4 regions of the Pseudoalteromonas carrageenovora IAM 12662 genome follow, and region 4 is predicted to be linked to each of the others. Evidence: predicted binding sites of a transcription regulator. Region 4 holds the regulator's gene; each other region holds the start of a gene.
The links. Region 4 encodes sigma-54, which starts transcription at its own class of promoters, with help from an activator protein. Its sites were predicted from a motif close to GTTGGCACGNNNNTNGNNT; they were not measured.

Region 1 (3,154 bases), 1.1 Mb from region 4:
TTATTCTGAGCCTAAATAATAAATCTCTTAACCAAATTTAGCTAAGTAACTACTCTTATGACCATGAGGAGGCTCATAAGTGCAAAAAATCTGATCAGTTAACCAAAATACCATGTTATCAATGTGCTAGTGGGCAGACCACTATAAATAACGCATTAAGGCCTTATAGGCTTTCAGGGCCAGAACTGCTTTAAACAAGAGTGGTTTTATAAAGCAAAGAGCAGCGTATATTTAGCCTCAAAATATAGCCTAGTCATTTGGTAGTAATACCATTTTCAAAGGCTTCCTTTCGTAGTACCTTAACTTCACATTTTCAGTTTCTATAAATCGCTAACACTTTCACGATTGAAACTATTCTAGATCTACTAATTAAAGGCTCATAATGAACATTACTATTCTTGATAACGCCACATTAGCTAACACATCTCTTGCTTGTATTGAGCAACTTGGTAATTTAACAACGTATGAACTTACCAGCCCAGAACAAGTTATTGAGCATTGCCAAGGTGCAGATGTACTTATTACCAATAAAGCAGTATTAAATCGCGATACGATTAGCCAGTTAAAACAACTTAAGCTAATTTGCGTTAGTGCCACTGGCACTAATAATGTTGATTTAGACGCTGCAAAAGAGTTTGGTATTGCAGTTACTAATGTTGCTGGTTACTCAACACCTTCTGTTGTTCAGCATACATTTTCGTTAGTGACTAACTTACTAGGTAATACTCATCGCTATCAAGCCGATTGCCAACAAGGCGCTTGGCAAAAAAGTGAAATGTTTTGCCGACTAGATTACAGTTTTAATGACCTTCAAGGTAAAACATTTGCCATTATAGGTGGTGGAACACTGGGTAAAGGCGTAGCAAAAGTAGCTGAGGCGTTTGGTGCAAAAGTAATTATTGCTGAGCGCAAGGGCGTAAAGTGCAGAGACGGACGCACCCCATTTGAAGAAGTACTAAAAACGGCTGACATAATCAGTGTTCACTGCCCTCTTACTGACGAAACTCGTGATTTAATAGCACTACAAGAGCTTAAAATGATGAAGCCAAGTAGTATTATTATTAATACTGCACGTGGTGGGATTATTAACGAAGCTGACTTAGCCAAAGCACTTGAACAAAACTTAATTGCTGGCGCTGGCGTAGATGTACTAACAAAAGAGCCTGCGGAGCTAACTAATCCCCTCGCTAATTACACTGGTAATAACTTATTACTTACACCACACATTGCATGGGCAAGCACTGAGTCAATCGTACGACTAATCAATGAGGTCAGCCTAAATATTACTGCATTTAATAACGGCGAATCTCGTAACCGCTTGGTATAACTGCATTGCTGACAAATAGTTAAAAAAACTAAAATGTGGCTGTTTTTACTAATTATTTTTGTAAATTATTAGTTAAATACAGCCCTGAAAATCTAACCAACTGAATTTAAATAACTTTTAAACTTGGCCTACTAATTGCCTTATATGATCAAAATATTAAAAACTCATTTAAGGAATATCACAATGAAAAAATCTCTATTAGCAGCGGCTCTTATTGCACCATTTTTAACCGGCTGTGTTATCGCCGTATCTGATGGTGAAGCTGAGACTCATTGGGCAGGGAAAAACTCATCAAGCTGGCAAGCACACCATAAGAATAACCGTGAGGCTATTTCAGAACTGACGATGGATAGCAGCTATCAATCTGTTTTAACGCAATTAAAAACGCCTAATTTCACAGAGCTATTAAAAAAAGATGACGATGTATACCAAGTACTTTTTTATGTCACTCATAGTAAGCATTCTGATTCTAAAACAACGAAAGATGAATGTACGCCGCCTGTATTTAAAAATGATAAGTTGGTAGGTATTGGTGACACTGCTTTAAGTATGATCGCGAACTAAACAGCAAAAAGTCTAACCTCAAAAGTCATTAGATACTAAAAACGCCAATATAAATATTGGCGTTTTGCATTTAAAAATATTCTTTTTAACGCGCTATTATTCTATCTCTACCTTCATCTTTGGCAGCATATAAGCCTAAATCAGCTTCTTCTAATAGGGCTTGCTCAGCGTATATTTGCCCGCTTTCGGTTGTTGCTATACCAATACTAATTGTTATGTGATCCGCATTTAACGATGCTTTATGCTCTATATCCAAAGCATTAACCGCACTACGTATTTTATTGGCAAATTCAATTGCGTCAGCTTTACCCACCCCAGGCAGTACTGCGGCAAATTCTTCACCACCATAACGCGCTATAAAATCACTTCCTCGCTCGCATTGAGCTGCAAGAACTTGAGCAACTTCTTTCAAGCACTCGTCGCCAGCTCGGTGTCCATAGCAGTCGTTGTAACGTTTAAAATGGTCTATATCCATAAGTAATACCGACAATGGCGTTCCACTGCGTTTACTTCTGCGCCATTCGCGAGATAAGTTTTCATCAAGGTAGCGTCTGTTAGGTATTTCAGTTAACCCATCAATAGAGGCCAACATTTCAAGCAAGTCATTTTTTTGCTTTATAAGTAGCTGATTGCGAACTCTTACTCTTACAATAGAGGGACTAAATGGCTTAGTAATATAATCCATTGCGCCTAATTCAAGGCCTTTAGCCTCGTCGTCATGACTACGGTTTGCTGATATAAATATGATAGGCACGGATTGAGTTATAGGGTTTTCTTTAAGCTGCACTAAAACTTCATAGCCATCAATACCAGGCATAATTACATCGAGGATAATTAAATCAACTTGTGTTGTTTTTACAAATGTCAGCGCTTTTTCACCACTATCAACTAAGAACACGTCGTGCTCGTCTTTAAGTGTTTTTTCAAGTACTAATCTGTTTAGCGGATCATCATCCACTATTAATACTTTAGCTCTTTTCGACATCCTTCTCCCCTAAACCATTTATAAAAACAATTACTTGCTCTAATTGCATAATAAGCTCTTTAAGTGTTGTTTCAACTGGCTCGTTAGTCGTTTTAAGGTTTCGCTCGCATACTAATGCACAATGCGATAATCGCCTAAAACCCAAATTACCAGCCACACCTTTTATGCTATGCACTAAGCGTACCAAATCATCTTTACTGGTGGTTTCTGCTATTTGCGCTAATTGAGTTTCGCACAAGTTAGCAAACTTACCAATCATGGTATTAAGCAATGTCTCG
Region 2 (3,154 bases), 1.2 Mb from region 4:
CCTTTACGAAAAAACACCTTTGAATTTATTTAACTGGTTATCTGGTGTTATTATTGTACCAAAAGATTCATCAGGATTATTAAAATCACTACCACAAGTGGCTCGGCATTTACATGAATAAAAAAAGCATAACTCATTGTTCTATCATTTTATTTATTTTAAGTTTTATTATAGGCTGCAATTCATTAAATAATACTCAGCAAGATAATACTAAAGAGCTTAATAAACGGTATGGTTTAAGTTATCAATTAACAGTTGAAAATGATAACGCAGGAATTACTTTTTTTGATCGCGATAATAATTTTATATCCAAGCTAACTTTACCTGATGAAAATGCATACGTGAGAAGAAAAGAGTTATTAGAATTTTGCGATGAAGACAACTCTTTATGTCCGGATATGAAGTCTGAAAGTAGTTTAGTTAGTTGGTCGCCAGGTGGTGATTTTTTAGCCGTTTTTGCAGGGGACACCCAAGGTTTTTGGTTTGTACCAACTATTGAAATAACCAAGTCTGCATTTAATGAAAGGCATATAATCAAGATTGGACTTCATCAAACAACTAATCGCTTTAATATCGGTTTGTTTCATCAAACTGGAGGGTGGTTAAATAACGAACAATATGTTTTTTCTGCAGGTATAAGTGGTGACAATTTTGTTTATAAGTTCAACACAAAAACAAAGGAACTTAAGGGTTTTCCTTTTGAGCTAAATGAAGGCTCTACAGTGAGCAATTTTGAAGAAGTGTTTGTAGATAGTTATTATTCGCAAAAAAATAGTTTTAAAATAAGTGATGTGGCTAAACAATTAGAAGAATTAAAATAAAAAGCGCCGCTTGTGTTGGAGTAACAAGCAGCGCTGAGCAATAAGTTAAGAAAGAGGTGTATTAAATAACGCTAATTTTGTTGCGAATGATTTTAACCCCATCCATATTTTCTAAAAACTTTTGAGCTAGTGCACGCTGAAAACCTGTTTGTGCTTCACCGTATAAATCAACTTCCCCATTTTTTACCTGCACTCGAATATCGTTTAGCTCTAAATTAGGGTTAGTGCGTAATGTATTCGTTATTGATTGCTGCAAGTTAGGTTGAGTGGCTACACTGCTTACTACGGCCATGTTGGTTGCTGCACTTACCTTTGTAGCGCAAGCTAATAAAAATAAACAACAAAATGATACTAAAGCGATAGTTAACTTGAAGCGGTTCATAACTTTATCCTTACATTACGGTGAATAGTGCAGCAATTGTTTGCTGAGTTATTCTTACAGTTACAATTTCAGTGCCAAAATTAATGTATTGAAATATAAGGATATTTTATTAAGTGAGAATTCAGGTGGGCAATAATTACATTTTACTGAGTATGAGTTACATGCTCGGGTTACATTTGTAACAGGTACAAAGGGCAGAGCCTATAAGGCTTTTGTTAAAAAGCCGGCTAATGCCGGCTTTAATATAAAAATGTTGTTTGGTTACTTTTTCTTTTTAACCTTCGCTTTTTTCTTAGCTTTCATTTTTACCGGATCTTTACGCTTTTTAGCCGGCGGCTTAGCTTCTTTATGCTGCGGCTCAATACCTTTAATTACACGGCGTTTAAGTTTTTGCTCAATGTAGCGCTCTACTTTATATAAAATGCCAATGTCGTGTGCTTCAACAAGCGATATTGCTACACCTTTTTTACCAGCACGGCCTGTACGACCAATTCGGTGTACGTATACATCTGCGGTGCGCGGTAGGTCAAAGTTAATTACATGGCTGATGTCTGATACGTCTATACCACGCGCTGCAACATCAGTAGCGATAAGTATTTTAGTACGGCCACTGTGAAAGTTTTCCATGGCTTTCATGCGCTTATCTTGTGGCATTTCACCGCGTAACCACGCCGCTTTTACGCCATTATTAGTAAGCTCACCAATGAGCGTTTCAAGGCGCTCACGCGTTTTAACAAACACAATAGCTTTAGTTACGTCTGGGCCGTTTAGGGTGTTTACTAAAAGTTCTAGTTTATGGTGGTAATCATCAGCAAGGTGAACCCACTGGTGAATTTTTGCTTTTTCTTTGCGTGACGATTCAGCTTCAAGTAGAGCAGGGTCGTTTAGCGTTGTTTCTGCAAATCTTTCTACGCTGTCGCCTTCAAGCGTTGCCGAGAATAAAAAGCACTGACGACGGTTTTTAGCTTCGTCACAAATACGGCTCATTTCTTTTTTGAAACCCATGTCTAACATGCGATCTGCTTCATCAATAATAAGCATTTCTACATGTTCAGCATGAAAATTCTCAGTTTCTAGGTATTCCATTAATCGCCCTGGAGTGGCAATTAATACATCATTATTTTTTTCAAAAATCTCTTTGTGAGTACCGTAGTTAATGCCGCCCGTTACCACGCCAATTTTTAGGTGCGTGCGTTTAGCAAGTAGTTCACACTGTTCATGAATTTGATACGCCAGCTCACGTGTTGGGGTCATTATTAATACGCGGGCAAAACCAGGTTCACGACGTGGAAAATCCAATAAGTATTGAATGGCAGGAATTAAAAATGCCGCTGTTTTACCTGTGCCAGTAGGTGCTGATGCTAAAATATCGCGCCCCTGTAGTGCCTCAGGAATAGCTTGTTGTTGAATGCTAGTTGGCGTTTCGTAACCCATTTTATCAATGGCGTCGAGTAACTTGGTATCAAGATCAAATTCAGAAAATTGCATAGAGTGTCTAAAATAAGGGACAATTACCTGCAATTATACGCGCTATACGCCAGTTGGTGAACGAAAAGGTGAAAAAATGTCAGGGTTTACGTTTAAAGAATTTAAGGTTGAGCACGACAGGTGTGCAATGAAGGTCTCAACCGATGGCATTTTACTTGGCGCGTGGGCTAATTTAAGTGATGCAAAGTCACTACTCGATATAGGCACCGGCACGGGGTTGCTAGCGTTAATGTGCCAGCAGCGAAGTAATGATCTTGCAATAACCGCTGTAGAGGTTGATGAAGCTGCTTACAATCAAGCGCTTCAAAACAGTGCTAATAGCCCATGGCCTAATATCAACGTAGTGCATACAACAATACAAGCGTTTGAATACACGAAGCCATTTGATGTTGTAATTTCTAATCCACCTTACTTTAATCACAGCTTAAAAGGTGAAAACGATGCCCGTAACACTGCCCGCCAC
Region 3 (3,154 bases), on a different contig from region 4:
GAACATAAGCCCAAACAATTATTTTAAAAGTAGTACTTAAGTACCTTTAATTTATCGTTTCTGTAAATGGCTGCTTTTTATCATTTTTTTAAGCATAGTATACTTCTATAAAGCATGTACGACACGGCCTAACATTTATAAATAAATGCTCAAACGTACCGTTAATAAAAATAATTACTGTTTTTTGAAATAAAAATTAACTTATACGGTCTAGCTTACCTTAACGTTTATTAATATTTTTTAGGGAATTTTTATGACAGGTTCAATCAGTTCTGATGTGCAAAATCGTTTGCAGTGGTCACTTTTATCTCTGCGTGTAGGTGTGTTTATTGTAATGGTTATGTGGACATTCGATAAGTTTGTTAACCCTGGACATAGCGCACGTATTTTTGAGCATTTTTATGGTATTAGTGGTTCTACCGATATAATTGCTTACGTTATAGGTGCTGTACAACTTGTTTTGGTTTTAGCATTTATGGCGGGTATTAAAAAACGCCTTACATACGGTATTATTTTTGTAATGCACGGTCTATCAACGCTTTCATCTTACAACCAGTATATAGATGGCTTTAACAACTTATTATTTTTTACTGCGTGGCCAATGTGGGCAGCATGTTTTGCGCTTTATCTATTACGTGACCAAGACGTAAAATTTACTGTTAAATAATCTTTATTTAAAGCAAAAAAATGGTTATAAGCCATAAGGCTTATAACCAATAAGTACACAAGGGAGTGTATGGAAGTCGGTTTTAATGCATTGCATCGTTGTACTGCTCAGCAAGGCTCTCTTTTTGCCCTTCGGTCAAAGCTTTACCCGCTAATTGAAATACTTCATGTTCTTCTTCACTTAAATGGTGATGTACTAAATGGTGCAGTTTTTTAGCCGCAATTAACCAAGCAGACGAGCTCATTTCGGTATCTTCAAGTTGTTCAATTAACTCATCAATTTCATGATGCTCTGCAACGCTGTGGCGTGCCTTTTCGTGCGTTAAATCATCAAACATAAGTGGATTATAAAAATAACGCTCTTCAAATTTAGCGTGATCTTCTAATTCTGTTTTAAGCTCGTCCATTAGCTTGTGGCGCTCAGTTGTATCGCCGTGCGTTTGAATAAGTGCATCTACCAATTTACGTTGTTTATCATGATCGTGACGTAGCGCTTCAAATATATTCATAACTAATCCTTTACTTGCTCTTTAATTGCTTACAAATATTGAAGCAAGCTAAATGCCATGATTTAACTTTTTGAATTTAATAGGTTTATATTTTTTCGTTTGCTCATGGGAGTATGTAGCCTGTAAGTTTTACAAGCACGCTTATGCAATATTTTCAGGTTTTAGCTCTACAGAACCTTACAAATATTTACTGGTTGTATATTTTAGTGGAGTGATAAAGTGTTAGCGTTATTTAGGTACAGGTTTTACATAGTCGTTTTATATATGTGGTTTATAAAACTTTAATTAATAGGATTGTTTAAGGATGAATATAAAAACCTTCACTACAGCACTGCTACTATGTGCATTGTTAAGTGCATGTAGTACAGCCCCGTATTCTGATCGAAGCTTATGCATAAAAGAAGCAGAAATAAATGAGCCAAATGGCTCTCAAACAAGCTCAGAAGTTTATAATAAATGTACAAGTGCTCAATTAAAAAAGAATGCTAAAGAGGATACTTTTTTTGATGAAGTAGGTGTGTTTTTTATTGACCTATTTGTTTTGATAGCCGACTAAATAAGCAACCTTGTAGCTATAATATAAGGCAGAAGGTGCGTAAAATAGGATTTATTATGAAAGCGTTTTTAGCTTTATTATCGCTGTGTATATTTTTAACTGGCTGTGCTGCTCAGCCTTATGCGGGCTCTGCAAAATGCATGGAGCAAGCTGATATAGCTTATGAAACAGATTTACATAAAAATGAGCCACTAGATAATGAATGCAAAGCTACAAAAGTAAATACGCCTAATAAAGAGTTTGAGAATCATAGTATTGTTGATAGAAGTCTTTTACAGCTAATCGTTAGTGTTTTAAATGGTATATTTAGATAGTAAAAATACAATTAAATAAGGTATGTATGCAGGAAGAACTAAAAGCAAAAATTATAGCTGTGTGCGATAAAAAAATAGCAGCCAAAGGCGAAAACGTAGGGCTTTCTTTTTACGCTTTTTTTGCAAATAAAAATACGGATCCTGAGATGCTTATGCAAGCAGCTACGTGGTGGATACACACCCATAAATTAGATCACTTTGAAAAAGCCCACAAAATAAAACAGATGATTATTGAAGGTGACTAATAACGTATATTTACGCGATTGCTATTTGGTTTCTGCCATTTTCTTTTGCTTTATACAGCTGTTGGTCTGCATGTTTAATAAGCACATCAAGTGATTTAGAGTGAGTATTACTTATTGCAACACCCACGCTAAAGGTAATGTTTATTTTACTCGGTAAGGCTTCTATTTCACGGCAATATTCAGATAAAGTGAGCGCTAAGTTCTCAAACGTGTCGTTAATTTTATGCTTATCTAATGTATTCAAAACAAACAGCCATTCTTCGCCGCCGTAACGCCCAAATGTATCATTTTCACTTAGCGTATCTTTAGCGGCTTGAGCAAACTTAATCAGTACTAAGTCCCCTGTGTCATGGCCAAATTTGTCATTAATATTTTTAAAGTAGTCTAAATCAACAATCGCAATTGATGCTGGTTTGTTGGCTAACAAATTATCAGCTATTTGCATTACTCCACGGCGGTTTAAACTATTAGTTAGGTAGTCGGTTAACGCAATAGTATGATATTTTTTTCGCTGACGTATTTGGCGGTAAAATAAGAATAACGATACAAGAACTAAAATGAATGCAATGGATGCGCTTAAGCGCCAAATTATTTTTTGTTGGTGTTCTTCGATTGCTTGAAGTTTGTTGATATCTTTTTCGAATTCTAGCTGCGATATCTTGTCTTCTCTTTCTTTTACTTCGAACTTAATTTGGAGTGCTTTTATGTTACTTTCGCTCGTTGCTTCATAGTGCTTTTTTGTATAAACGAGTTTATCTTCGATTGCTTCAAAGGCATCGTCAATGTAGTTCAGCTTTCGCTTAAGCTCATAGCGTTTAGCTAAAAATCGAGCTTTATATATACTACGGGTAAACTTATCTAGAT
Region 4 (3,154 bases):
GCGTTTGATCAGAGTTTGATCGTCACTATCTAAATAAAATAAAGTGGGATTTGCAAAGCCCGGGAGGTATTCAAGAATATCGTTAAACTCATCTTGCTCTTTAGGGATGTTACGCACATCTATGCTTACAGCAATTTTATCGTAGGTATCCGATACGCTTCGCACTAAAGAAGGCAGTAGGTTTACTGGAATGTTATCTACGCAATAATAACCTAAATCTTCTACAACGCGTAAAGCAACCGACTTCCCAGAACCAGAGCGGCCACTTATGATAATTAACTCCATTTATCACCCTTTTAAACTACGATTGATTAACAATAACTTGGTAAAGCTCAGCATCGGATTTTGCACAGCGTAACTGTTTACAAAATTCTTTGTCATTTAGTTTATCAGCTATGGTTGCGAGAGTCTTTAGGTGCTGTTGGTTATCACCATCTGGTACGATGAGTGCAACAAATATATCAACAGGGCGGTTATCAATCGCATCAAAATTTATGGCTGTCTCGCTTACAAGCACTATTGCTAATGGCTCTTCTGCGCCACTCATTCTTCCATGAGGAATTGCAATACCACGGCCTATGCCTGTGCTACCAAGCTTCTCTCTATTCATTAGAGCACACAAAATATCTTGCTGAGAAAGATAAGGAAGCTTTTCATGAGCGAGTTCGCTAATAAACTCTAAAATTCTTTTTTTGCTATTAAAAAGGACCGCAGCTTTGCTGCAGTCCTGGCATATAAGTGAGCTTAATTTCATCATATTAGTGTCGAGCAAGCTTCTCTTTGTGTTTAATAACTTGACGATCGAGCTTGTCAATCAACGAGTCTATGGCAGCATACATGTCTTGATGTTCGGTAGATGCAAATAACTCTGCACCACTTACATGGATTGTAGCTTCAGCTTTTTGGTTAAGTTTTTCTACATCGAGAATGACATGAACATTGTTTATATGATCAGAATGCCTTTCTAGCTTTGCAAATTTATTATTTACGTAGTCTCTTAATGAATCAGTAACATCTACATGACGACCAGTTAAGTTTAGTTGCATAAGCGTTTTCCTCTTTGTTTTGCGTCTTATATCAAACTCTTTCGTTGATTAGACGGTGGAATAGCCAGAGATTCGCGGTATTTTGCGATTGTGCGTCTAGCTACTTTAATTCCTTGCTCAGCCAATATATCCGCAATTTTACTATCACTCAATGGTTTTGCTGAGTTTTCTGCGGCAATCAGTTTTTTAATCAAAGCGCGTATTGCTGTAGATGAACACTCACCACCATTTTCGGTGCTTACGTGGCTTGAGAAAAAGTATTTAAGCTCAAATATACCACGTGGCGTGTGCATATACTTTTGAGTAGTTACACGCGAAATAGTCGACTCGTGCATCTCTACCATTTCAGCAACATCGTTTAAAACCATAGGTTTCATGGCTTCTGGACCGTGTTCAAAAAAGCCCTGTTGTTGCTTAACAATACAATTAGTTACTTTTAGTAGTGTGTCGTTTCTACTCTCTAGGCTCTTTATAAACCATTTAGCTTCTTGTAAATGAGAGCGAATAAATTGACTATCACCACTAGATTTAACTGTTCGTGACATAGCTGCATATTGGCTATTAACACGTATCTTAGGCATGCTATCTGGGTTTAGCTCAACTACCCAACGGCCTTTTATTTTTTTAACTGATACATCGGGGATCACATACTCTGATTCTTCCCTTACAATAGTATCTGCTGGCTTAGGGTTTAGAGTGTGAATTAACGTCATTACTTCTTTAAGCTCGTCTTCTTTGAGCTTAGTTTTCTTCATTAATGTACGATAGTCGCGAGCCGCTAATAGATCAATATGATCGGTTAAAATCATCTTTGTTTCATTGATAAAAGGCGTATCTTTATCAAACTGATTTAGCTGAATACACAAACACTCTTGTAAGCTACGAGCTGCTATACCCACCGGATCAAACAACTGAATACGTTTTAAAACGGCTTCTATTTCATCAAGTTCAACTTCGCCCTCGTCGTCGTTCTCTTGATTAAAGCTTTCTAAAATATCTTCACAGCTTAGCGTTAATATACCTGAGTCATCGACTGCTTCAACAATCGCTATTGCAATTGCTTCATCAGTAGGGCTAAACGGCGTGAGCTGTAATTGCCACATTAGGTATTCGTGAAGAGTTTCGGTTGAAGCACCTTGGTAAATAGACTCATCTTCTGGCATAGGGCCTGATGATGAAGCAGGAGCTGCGCTCATGTACTCATCCCAGCTTACATCCATAGCCATTTCGTCACTTACTGTGTCTTTAGTAAGTGCTTCACCACTGTCTTGCTCGTACTCGCTTGGTTTTTCGTCGGCATTAGCACTTACGGTTAATTCATCGTTATCTGCTTTTTGCTCGTTTTTGCCAGCTGATTCTTCCGTGTAATCTTGTTCATCTACTTCTAGAAGCGGATTGCTATCAAGCGCTTCTTGTATTTCTTGCTGGAGATCCAATGTACTGAGTTGCAACAAACGAATTGCTTGTTGCAGTTGTGGAGTCATTGTAAGTTGCTGGCCCATGCGCAGCTGTAATGATTGCCTCATGTATCTCTAACAATCCTTTTATGTTGTTATAATTAATACTAGCAGATGCTTAAAGACATGGCGTAAATGTTACAGCCTAAATTGCTCGCCTAAATAAACATCGCGTACCGTTTTATCATTTAATACGTGCTCTGGTGTACCAGAAGCGATTAACTCTCCATGAGAAACAATGTAGGCTTTTTCACAAACATCAAGGGTTTCTCTTACGTTATGATCGGTAATTAATACACCAATCCCACGATTTTTAAGATGTTCTATTATTTTCTTTATATCTAACACCGATATAGGGTCTACACCTGCAAAGGGTTCGTCGAGCAATATAAATTTAGGATTAGCAGCTAGTGCGCGTGCAATTTCTACGCGGCGTCGCTCACCACCCGATAAAGCCATACCTTGGCTGTCTCGAATATGTTGAATACTAAATTCATCTAACAAGTTGTTAAGCGTATCTTCTCTTGCTTTTTTGTTAAGCTCTTTCCGCGTTTCTAAAATAGCCATTAAATTTTGATAAACGGTAAGTTTTCTAAAAATTGATGACTCTTGTGGTAAGTAGCCTATGCCTAATCTAGCACGACTATGCAT

Region 1: ALFOR1_RS14135 (DUF3192 domain-containing protein) is a predicted target of sigma-54. The motif match lies at 1,450-1,468, and genes of this name have one in related genera.
Region 2: ALFOR1_RS13800 (BON domain-containing protein) is a predicted target of sigma-54. The motif match lies at 1,264-1,282, and genes of this name have one in related genera.
Region 3: ALFOR1_RS18185 (hemerythrin domain-containing protein) is a predicted target of sigma-54. The motif match lies at 1,217-1,235, and genes of this name have one in related genera.

The regions. Positions count from the first base shown of each region.
Region 1 is NZ_LT965928.1:3,106,081-3,109,234, forward strand. It holds gene ALFOR1_RS14130 (D-2-hydroxyacid dehydrogenase) at 383-1,327, shown strand; gene ALFOR1_RS14135 (DUF3192 domain-containing protein) at 1,511-1,891, shown strand; gene ALFOR1_RS14140 (diguanylate cyclase) at 1,977-2,876, opposite strand; gene ALFOR1_RS14145 (PAS domain-containing hybrid sensor histidine kinase/response regulator) at 2,860-3,154, opposite strand, start outside.
Region 2 is NZ_LT965928.1:3,035,861-3,039,014, reverse strand. It holds gene ALFOR1_RS13810 (hypothetical protein) at 1-121, shown strand, start outside; gene ALFOR1_RS13805 (hypothetical protein) at 114-821, shown strand; gene ALFOR1_RS13800 (BON domain-containing protein) at 883-1,203, opposite strand; gene srmB (ATP-dependent RNA helicase SrmB) at 1,465-2,691, opposite strand; gene ALFOR1_RS13790 (tRNA1(Val) (adenine(37)-N6)-methyltransferase) at 2,768-3,154, shown strand, end outside.
Region 3 is NZ_LT965929.1:414,577-417,730, forward strand. It holds gene ALFOR1_RS18180 (hypothetical protein) at 254-667, shown strand; gene ALFOR1_RS18185 (hemerythrin domain-containing protein) at 750-1,175, opposite strand; gene ALFOR1_RS18190 (hypothetical protein) at 1,480-1,731, shown strand; gene ALFOR1_RS18195 (putative periplasmic lipoprotein) at 1,788-2,045, shown strand; gene ALFOR1_RS18200 (DUF6500 family protein) at 2,072-2,290, shown strand; gene ALFOR1_RS18205 (tetratricopeptide repeat-containing diguanylate cyclase) at 2,301-3,154, opposite strand, start outside.
Region 4 is NZ_LT965928.1:591,994-595,147, forward strand. It holds gene rapZ (RNase adapter RapZ) at 1-285, opposite strand, end outside; gene ALFOR1_RS02755 (PTS sugar transporter subunit IIA) at 302-754, opposite strand; gene hpf (ribosome hibernation promoting factor) at 759-1,046, opposite strand; gene ALFOR1_RS02765 (RNA polymerase factor sigma-54) at 1,073-2,572, opposite strand; gene lptB (LPS export ABC transporter ATP-binding protein) at 2,642-3,154, opposite strand, start outside.